Regions from separate parts of the Kitasatospora sp. NPDC127060 genome, predicted to be linked through region 1. Evidence: predicted binding sites of a transcription regulator. Region 1 holds the regulator's gene; the other holds the start of a gene.
The links. Region 1 encodes HrcA, which represses chaperone genes, less so after heat shock. Its sites were predicted from a motif close to TTNGCACTCNGNNNNNCNGAGTGCNAA; they were not measured.
Positions count from the first base shown of each region.

Region 1 (4,285 bases):
TCCACGCCGAGCCCCAGCCCGTCCGCCAGGGTCACCGCCTCGCCGGCCGCCAGCCGCTTCACCGCCGCCGCGTGCCGCCCCTCCGCGCCGTCGAGCCGCACCACGGCTCCGGGCACGGCGGCGGCGATCCGCTCGGTCTCGACGACGAAGACGGGCGCGGTCATGACGGGAACCTCCGGGGTTGGAACGGAACACGCGGAAGGGGTGCCGGGGACCAGCCCCCGGCACCCCTCCGCTGACGACTACCGGCCGTTGAAGGCGTCCTTCAGGCGCGAGAACAGGCCCTGCTGGCCCGGCGCGAACTGGCCGGACGGCCGCTCCTCGCCGCGCAGCACGGCGAGCCGGCGCAGCAGCTCCTCCTGCTCGGCGTCGAGCTTGCCGGGCGTCTGCACCTCGACGTGCACTATCAGGTCGCCCCGGCCGCCGCCGCGCAGGTGGGTGATGCCCCGCCCGTGCAGCGGGATCGACTGGCCGGACTGGGTGCCGGGCCGGATGTCGACCTCCTCCAGCCCGTCCAGGGTCTGCAGCGGCACCTGGGTGCCGAGCGCGGCGGCCGTCATCGGGATGGTGACGGTGCAGTGCAGGTCGTCCCCGCGCCGCTGGAAGACCGCGTGGGTGGTCTCGGCGATCTCGACGTACAGGTCGCCGGCCGGGCCGCCGCCGGGGCCGACCTCGCCCTCGCCGGCCAGCTGGATCCGGGTGCCGTTGTCCACACCGGCCGGGATCTTGACCGTCAGGGTGCGGCGGGCCCGCACCCGGCCGTCGCCGGCGCACTCGGGGCACGGGGTCGGCACGACGGTGCCGAAGCCCTGGCACTGCGGGCACGGGCGGGAGGTCATGACCTGGCCCAGGAAGGAACGGGTCACCTGGGAGACCTCGCCCTTGCCGCGGCACATGTCGCAGGTCTGCGCGGAGGTGCCGGGGGCCGCGCCCTCGCCGCTGCAGGTGGTGCAGGTGACGGCGGTGTCGACCTGGAGTTCCTTGGTGGTGCCGAAGGCGGCCTCCTCCAGGGTGATCTCCAGCCGGATCATGGCGTCCTGGCCGCGGCGGGTGCGCGAGCGCGGGCCGCGCTGGCCGGCCGCGGCGCCGAAGAAGGCGTCCATGATGTCGGAGAAGCCGAAGCCCGCCGCGCCGGCGCCGAAACCGCCCGCGCCACCGCCGCCGGGCGACAGCGGGTCGCCGCCGAGGTCGTAGACCTGGCGCTTCTGCGGGTCGGAGAGCACCTCGTAGGCGGCGTTGATCTCCTTGAACCGCTCCTGCGTCTTCGGGTCCGGGTTGACGTCCGGGTGCAGTTCGCGTGCGAGGCGCCGGAACGCCTTCTTGATCTCGTCCTGCCCCGCATCCCGTCGGACGCCGAGTACCGCGTAGTAGTCCGTGGCCACCAAATGCTCCGCTTGTTCCGCCTGTAGAAGTGCGACTGGGACACCGCCGCCGGGTTTTCCGACGGCGGCTGCTTGCTACGACTCGGCCAGGATCTGACCCACGTACCGTGCCACCGCTCGCACCGCCCCCATTGTGCCCGGGTAGTCCATCCGGGTCGGACCGATCACACCGAGTTTGGCCACGCTCTCGTCGCCCGAACCGTAGCCGACCGAGACGACCGAGGTGGAATTCAGCCCTTCGTACGCGTTCTCCCGCCCGATCCGGACCGTCATCGCGGCGTCGTTGGTCTCACCCAGGAGGCGGAGCAGGACGACCTGCTCCTCCAGTGCCTCCAGCACCGGCTGGATGGTGAGCGGGAAGTCGTGTCCGAAGCGGGTCAGGTTGGCCGTGCCGGCCAGCATGATCCGCTCCTCGTTCTGTTCGGCGAGCGCTTCGAACAGCGTTGCCAGGACGGTGCTGACGGTCGGCCGGTCGACCTGTTCGAAGGCCGCCGGGAGTTCCTCCAGCAGCCCCGGGACGTCCGGCAGCCGCTGGCCGGCCGCCCGCGCGTTGATCCGCGCGCGCAGATCGGCCAGGACCGTCTCGCCGACCGTGCCCGGGCAGTCGACCATCCGCTGCTCGACCCGGCCGGTGTTGGTGATCAGCACCAGCATCACCTTGGCCGGGGCCAGCGCCACCAGTTCGATGTGCCGGACGGTGGAGCGGGTGAGCGAGGGGTACTGCACCACCGCGACCTGCCGGGTCAGCTGCGCGAGCAGCCGCACCGTGCGGGTGACCACGTCGTCCAGGTCGACGGCGCCGTCCAGGAAGTGCCGGATCGCCCGGCGCTCCGGGGAGCTCATCGGCTTGATCTCGGCGAGCTTGTCGACGAACAGCCGGTAGCCCTTGTCGGTGGGGATCCGCCCGGCGCTGGTGTGCGGCTGGTGGATGTACCCCTCCTCCTCCAGCGCCGCCATGTCGTTGCGGACCGTGGCCGGGGACACCCCGAGGTTGTGCCGTTCCACCAGGGCCTTGGAGCCGACCGGCTCCTCCGTCCCGACGTAGTCCTGGACGATCGCGCGCAACACGGCGAGCTTGCGGTCGTCCAGCTGGCGGACCTCACCGGCCATGGGGCACGCACCTCCGTCTTCGCACGTTGTCGGTCTGTGATGCTGCGAGCCGCTCCGAGGAGGGCCCCGACCCTGGCACTCTGCACACCCGAGTGCCAAAACCGTACCTGCCAGTGTACGGCCCGGGTCCTACCGCAGGAACGGCCCGGCCGGGGTGATCCTGCCCGCAGTTCCGGACGGCCGCACGACACTCCGCGTGCGCGGGTGGTGCCCCGGGGCCGTCCGGGTGGCAGCATCGAAAGCGACGGCGAACGGAGGAGCAAGCAATGTCGAGCTCGGGCCAGCACACCCGTTTCGCGCCCGACCGCGGCCTGACCGGCCGCATGGTCGCGACGATGTTCGTGATCGGGCTGCTGTACGTCGGTTTCACGGGCCTGCTGATCGCGCTGCTGCGCGGGGCCTGGCCGCTGATCGTGCTGATCTCCGGCGGGCTGTTCGTGGCCCAGTTCTGGTTCAGCGACAAGATCACCGAGCGGGCCATGGGCGCCCACCAGGTGACCGAGGAGCAGTACCCCCAGCTGCACGGCACCATCGACCGGCTCTGCGCCCTGGCCGACATGCCCAAGCCCCGCGTGGCGGTCGCCGACAACGACATGCCGAACGCCTTCGCCACCGGCCGCAACCCGCAGAACGCCGTGGTGTGCGTCACCACCGGCCTGCTGCGCCGGCTCGAACCCGAGGAGCTGGAGGGCGTGCTCGCCCACGAGCTCTCGCACGTCGCCCACCGGGACGTCGCGGTGATGACCATCGCCGGCTTCCTCGGCGTGCTCGCCGGCGCGATGACCCGGATCGCCATGTACGGCGGGTTCATGGGCGGCAACCGCAACAGCAACGACCAGAACGCGGCCATCGCGGCGCTGATCATCCCGCTGGTGTCGATCGTCGTCTACGCGATCAGCTTCCTGCTCACCCGGCTGCTGTCCCGCTACCGCGAACTGGCCGCCGACCGGGCCGCCGCCCAGCTCACCGGCCGGCCCAGCGCCCTGGCCTCGGCCCTCACCAAGGTCACCGGGCAGATCGCGGCCATCCCGACCGAGGACCTGCGCAAGTCGCAGCCCTACAACGCCTTCTACTTCGCCCCCGCGCTGAGCGCCAGGGAGACCGCCTCCCAGCTGTTCTCCACCCACCCGACACTGGAGAAGCGACTGGGCCAGCTGGCGAAGATCTCCGAGCAGCTCGGCCGCTGACCCCGTTCCGACCCGGAAGGACCGCCGTGGGATTCCTGGACGCCCTGTTCGGCCGCACCAAGCCCGTCAAGCCCGACCTGGACCAGCTGTTCGGCGTTCCGTCCGCCGCGCTGACCCTGGAAGCCGGGGCCGGGTTCCTCCCCACCGGGCTCGGCTCGGTCTGCTTCGCGGCCGTCGAGGGCGCGGCCTTCGTCCAGGTGGAGCAGCAGGTCCGGGCCCTGCTGGACGCCGACACCGAGCGCGGCGGCGTCCCGGTGGAGGCCTCCAAGGACGGCTACGGATACTCCTGGCTGCTCACCCGGCACACCTCCGAGGAGCTGCCGGAACTGGTGAACGACCTGCACGCGGTCAACAGTGAGCTGGAGGCGAACGGCTTCGGGCCGCAGCTGCTCTGCTCGCTGGTCGGCTTCCGCAACGCGGAGGGACAGTCGCTGGCCCTGGTCTACCTCTACAAGCGCGGCACCTTCTACCCCTTCGCCCCGATGCCCGGCGGCGGCGAGCGGCGCAACAGCCCGCTGGAGCTCCAGGTCAACGCGATGCTGGGGAACGACCTGCGGCTGGAGAAGGACCTCAGCCGCTGGTTCCCGGTCTGGGGCGCACCGGGCC
Region 1 is NZ_JBHXEG010000001.1:147,718-152,002, reverse strand. Features, by position in the region: gene ACFWIS_RS00620 (16S rRNA (uracil(1498)-N(3))-methyltransferase) at 1-164, opposite strand, end outside; gene dnaJ (molecular chaperone DnaJ) at 243-1,382, opposite strand; gene hrcA (heat-inducible transcriptional repressor HrcA) at 1,458-2,492, opposite strand; gene htpX (zinc metalloprotease HtpX) at 2,759-3,679, shown strand; gene ACFWIS_RS00600 (hypothetical protein) at 3,706-4,285, shown strand, end outside.

Region 2 (4,285 bases), on a different contig from region 1:
TCCGAGGCCGGGATGACCGCCGTGATCCGCCCGAGCCTGGACGCCTTCCGCGCCGCCGGCCTCGCGTCCGCCTGAACCGCCCCCCACCCCGCAAGGAGAGTCATGAGCGCCAACGTCCGCATCCCCACCATCCTGCGCACCTACACCGGCGGCGCGGCCGAGGTCACCGCGGAGGGGGCCACCCTGGCCGAGGTCATCGCCGACCTGGAGCGCAACCACGCCGGCATCTCGGCCCGGATCCTGGACGACACCGGCAAGCTGCGCCGTTTCGTCAACGTGTACGTGAACGACGACGACGTGCGCTTCGCCGAGGGCCTGGCGACCGAGATCAAGGACGGTGCCGGCGTCTCGATCATTCCGGCGGTGGCCGGCGGCTGCTGAGCCGCCCCGCTCTTTTCCGCGCCGCCCGCACGTACGGAATTCGATTCCCCGTATGTGCGGGCGGTCGCGCGTATTTCGGCGGGAATATTCCGGGTCGAGTCGGAGTAGAGTGTGGCTCTGCTGGGAACAGGGCTCCGCTCCCGGCGGACGGGGTGCGTCGCCGGAGGTCGTCCGGCCGCTGAGACCGGCCTGGGCGCCGGGTCGGGAAACATGTCAGGCAGATGTCAGAATTCCTGCAGGCATTTGAGTAATTCGTCCGCTATGTCCGGCGTGCAATGCCGATTTCCTCCCGGTTTGTTCGCTCTTGTCTCTTGGCAGGGCTGCGGAATTCCCGGCGGTTGACCCTGTTGCAGAGGGCGTCGATCCGGATACATTCAGCGGCGGTCGACGTAATCACCCGCTCACGGAAGCCGTCCGGCGCCCCCGTGCGGAGGGTTGCGGCGTGCACGGCTGCGCTCAGGGGGGGTTCCCCGGGCCGGCCTTCAAAACCAGACCCGGGCCCGCGACCTGCGGGCCCGTGAAGGGCCAGCACAGCACTAGGGGAGTTCGGAATGGCTCAGGGCACCGTCAAGTGGTTCAACGCGGAGAAGGGCTACGGCTTCATCGCGGTCGACGGTGGTGCGGACGTCTTCGTCCACTACAGCGCGATCCAGATGGACGGCTACCGCACCCTCGAGGAGGGCCAGCGGGTCGAGTTCGAGATCTCCCAGGGACAGAAGGGCCCGCAGGCGGACATGGTCCGCGCGGCGGTCTGACCCCTTCCGACTCCAGGAGCTCGGCACGGCCCACGACTGGTGGACCTCCTGCTTCTCGACGGGCCCGTACGACACGCGTCGTACGGGCCCGTTCGCGTACCCGCGCCGGCCCGGACGGCGGCTCGCGGGTTGTGGATTGGGCTTGCACTCGACCACCCGGAGTGCTAATCATTGGCGTTAGCACTCACAGTGTGAGAGTGACAGCGGACCGGGTCGGTGAGGCCCCCGGGGGCGGTAGGGGAATGGACCTCCGCACACCAGGGCCGTCCGTCGCGGGCACCCCTTGGTCCGAGCAGTCGACCGTGTCCCGGAGGACCACTTCTGATGGCCAAGATCATCGCCTTTGATGAGGAAGCTCGCCGCGGCCTTGAGCGTGGCATGAACCAGCTCGCCGACGCGGTGAAGGTCACGCTCGGCCCCAAGGGTCGCAACGTCGTGCTGGAGAAGAAGTGGGGCGCCCCCACGATCACCAACGACGGTGTCTCCATCGCCAAGGAGATCGAGCTCGAGGACCCCTACGAGAAGATCGGCGCGGAGCTCGTCAAGGAGGTCGCCAAGAAGACCGACGACGTCGCGGGTGACGGCACCACCACCGCCACCGTGCTCGCCCAGGCCCTGGTTCGCGAGGGTCTGCGCAACGTCGCCGCCGGCGCCAACCCGATGGCCCTGAAGCGCGGCATCGAGAAGGCCGTCGCGGCCGTCTCGGACCAGCTGCTGGCCCAGGCCACCGACGTGGAGACCAAGGAGCAGATCGCCTCCACCGCCTCCATCTCCGCCGCCGACACCCAGATCGGCGAGCTCATCGCCGAGGCGATGGACAAGGTCGGCAAGGAAGGCGTCATCACCGTCGAGGAGAGCAACACCTTCGGTCTGGAGCTCGAGCTCACCGAGGGCATGCGCTTCGACAAGGGCTACATCTCCGCCTACTTCGCCACCGACCTGGAGCGGATGGAGGCGACCTTCGAGGACCCGTACATCCTCATCGCCAACTCCAAGATCGGCGGCATCAAGGACCTGCTCCCGCTGCTGGAGAAGGTCATGCAGAGCGGCAAGCCGCTCGTCATCATCGCCGAGGACGTCGAGGGCGAGGCCCTGTCGACCCTGATCGTCAACAAGATCAAGGGCGTCTTCAAGTCCGTCGCCGTCAAGGCCCCGGGCTTCGGCGACCGTCGCAAGGCCATGCTCGGCGACATCGCCGTCCTCACCGGCGGCACCGTGATCTCCGAGGAGGTCGGCCTCAAGCTGGAGAACGCCGGTCTGGACCTCCTGGGTGGCGCCCGCAAGGTCGTCATCACCAAGGACGAGACCACGATCGTCGACGGTGCCGGTGACAGCGAGCAGGTCGCGGGCCGCGTGAACCAGATCCGCGCCGAGATCGAGAACAGCGACTCGGACTACGACCGCGAGAAGCTCCAGGAGCGCCTCGCCAAGCTGGCCGGCGGCGTGGCCGTCATCAAGGCCGGCGCGGCCACCGAGGTGGAGCTCAAGGAGCGCAAGCACCGCATCGAGGACGCCGTCCGCAACGCCAAGGCCGCCGTCGAGGAGGGCATCGTCGCCGGTGGTGGCGTCGCCCTGCTGCAGGCCGGTGTCGCGTTCGACAAGCTGGAGCTGGAAGGCGACGAGGCCACCGGTGCCAACATCGTCAAGGTCGCGCTGGAGGCCCCGATCAAGCAGATCGCGACCAACGCCGGCCTGGAGGGTGGCGTCGTGGTGGAGAAGGTGCGCAACCTCCCCGCCGGTCACGGCCTGAACGCCGCCACCAACGAGTACGTCGACCTGATCGCCGAGGGCATCATCGACCCGGCCAAGGTCACCCGCTCCGCGCTGCAGAACGCCGCCTCCATCGCGGCGCTGTTCCTCACCACCGAGGCCGTCATCGCCGACAAGCCGGAGAAGGCCGCCGCGGCCGCCGGCGGCGGCATGCCGGGCGGTGACATGGACTTCTGATCCTGATCGGATTCCGATCGGATCGGCTGATCCTCGTCCGCGTGGGCGGCTCCCTTCGGGGGGCCGCCCACGCGGCGTTTCGGCGTTCCGCCCTTCCGGTGTTCCGCCCTTCCGGTGTTCCCGCGTTTCGGCGTTCCGGCGTTTCCACGGAGAATGGACGGATGGCTTCCGACGACATCGAGACCGCCCTGCACAACGCCCGGGCGCTGATCCTGGCCGACCTCACCGCGCGGGACGTGGCGGACGCCGCCGTCGTCTCGCTGGTGGAGCAGGCCGTCACCCACCGCCGCTGGTGGCTGGAGCAGTGGCCGGACGGCACCGAGTACGTGCTCGGGCTGGTCGCCCAGGACGTCCAGGACGCGCTGCTGGAGGCGTACGGGCGGTGGCCGCTGTGCACCGCCTGCGCGGCCGACGGGGACCCGCACGCGCTGGGCGTGGAGCCCGAGCTGGGGCCGGAGCCGCACTGGGTGTGCGGCAAGCAGGGCGCGGTGGTGGCGCCGGTGGGGGAGTTGGACTAGCTCTCGCCCAGCTGCTGGAGTTCGGCCGCCAGGTTGGTGCGGGCCGCCTCGGTGAGGCGGTGGTGGGCGGCGGGGGTGCGGTAGAGGGCGGGGAGGGCCAGGATGCGGCGCAGCACGGCGGCCCGGCCGGCCCGGAAGTCCGGCTCGGGGACGAAGCCGTACTCCTCGCGCACGGCGGCCGTGTAGGCCGCGTAGGCCTCGGGGCTGCCGCCGAGGACGGCGAGGTCGGCGTCGCAGAGCACCTCGCCGTTGCGGTCGCCGGGGGCCGGGGCGTGGGCGGCGGTGAGCAGGACGAGCCGTTGGACCTCGGCGACGCGTTCGGCCGGCAGGCCGGCGGCGGTCAGCGCGCGGACGGCGAGGGCGGCGCTGCGCTCCTCGTTCTCGGTGCGGTCGGGCCGGTGGACGGCGTCGTGGAACCAGGCGGCGAGCCGGACGGCGTCCGGGTCGGCGGCGTGCCCGGCGAGGTCGTCGACGTGGCGCAGGATCGCGCGCAGGTGCTCGGTCGAGTGGTAGCGGCGCCAGGGCTCGGACCAGCGGCGCAGCAGCTCCCGGCCGTACGGTTCCGGGTCGTCGGTGGCGCCGCAGCGGTGCAGCAGGGCGGTCCAGGCGGTGAGCAGGTCCTCGGTCGGCATGGGGCACATTGTGGCGGACGGGCCCCGCCCGGCACTGGACCTATAGGTAGGT
Region 2 is NZ_JBHXEG010000041.1:8,438-12,722, forward strand. Features, by position in the region: gene thrC (threonine synthase) at 1-75, shown strand, start outside; gene ACFWIS_RS22300 (MoaD/ThiS family protein) at 103-381, shown strand; gene ACFWIS_RS22305 (cold-shock protein) at 933-1,136, shown strand; gene groL (chaperonin GroEL) at 1,461-3,083, shown strand; gene ACFWIS_RS22315 (hypothetical protein) at 3,245-3,601, shown strand; gene ACFWIS_RS22320 (hypothetical protein) at 3,598-4,233, opposite strand.
Region 2: groL (chaperonin GroEL) is a predicted target of HrcA. The motif match lies at 1,278-1,304, and genes of this name have one in related genera.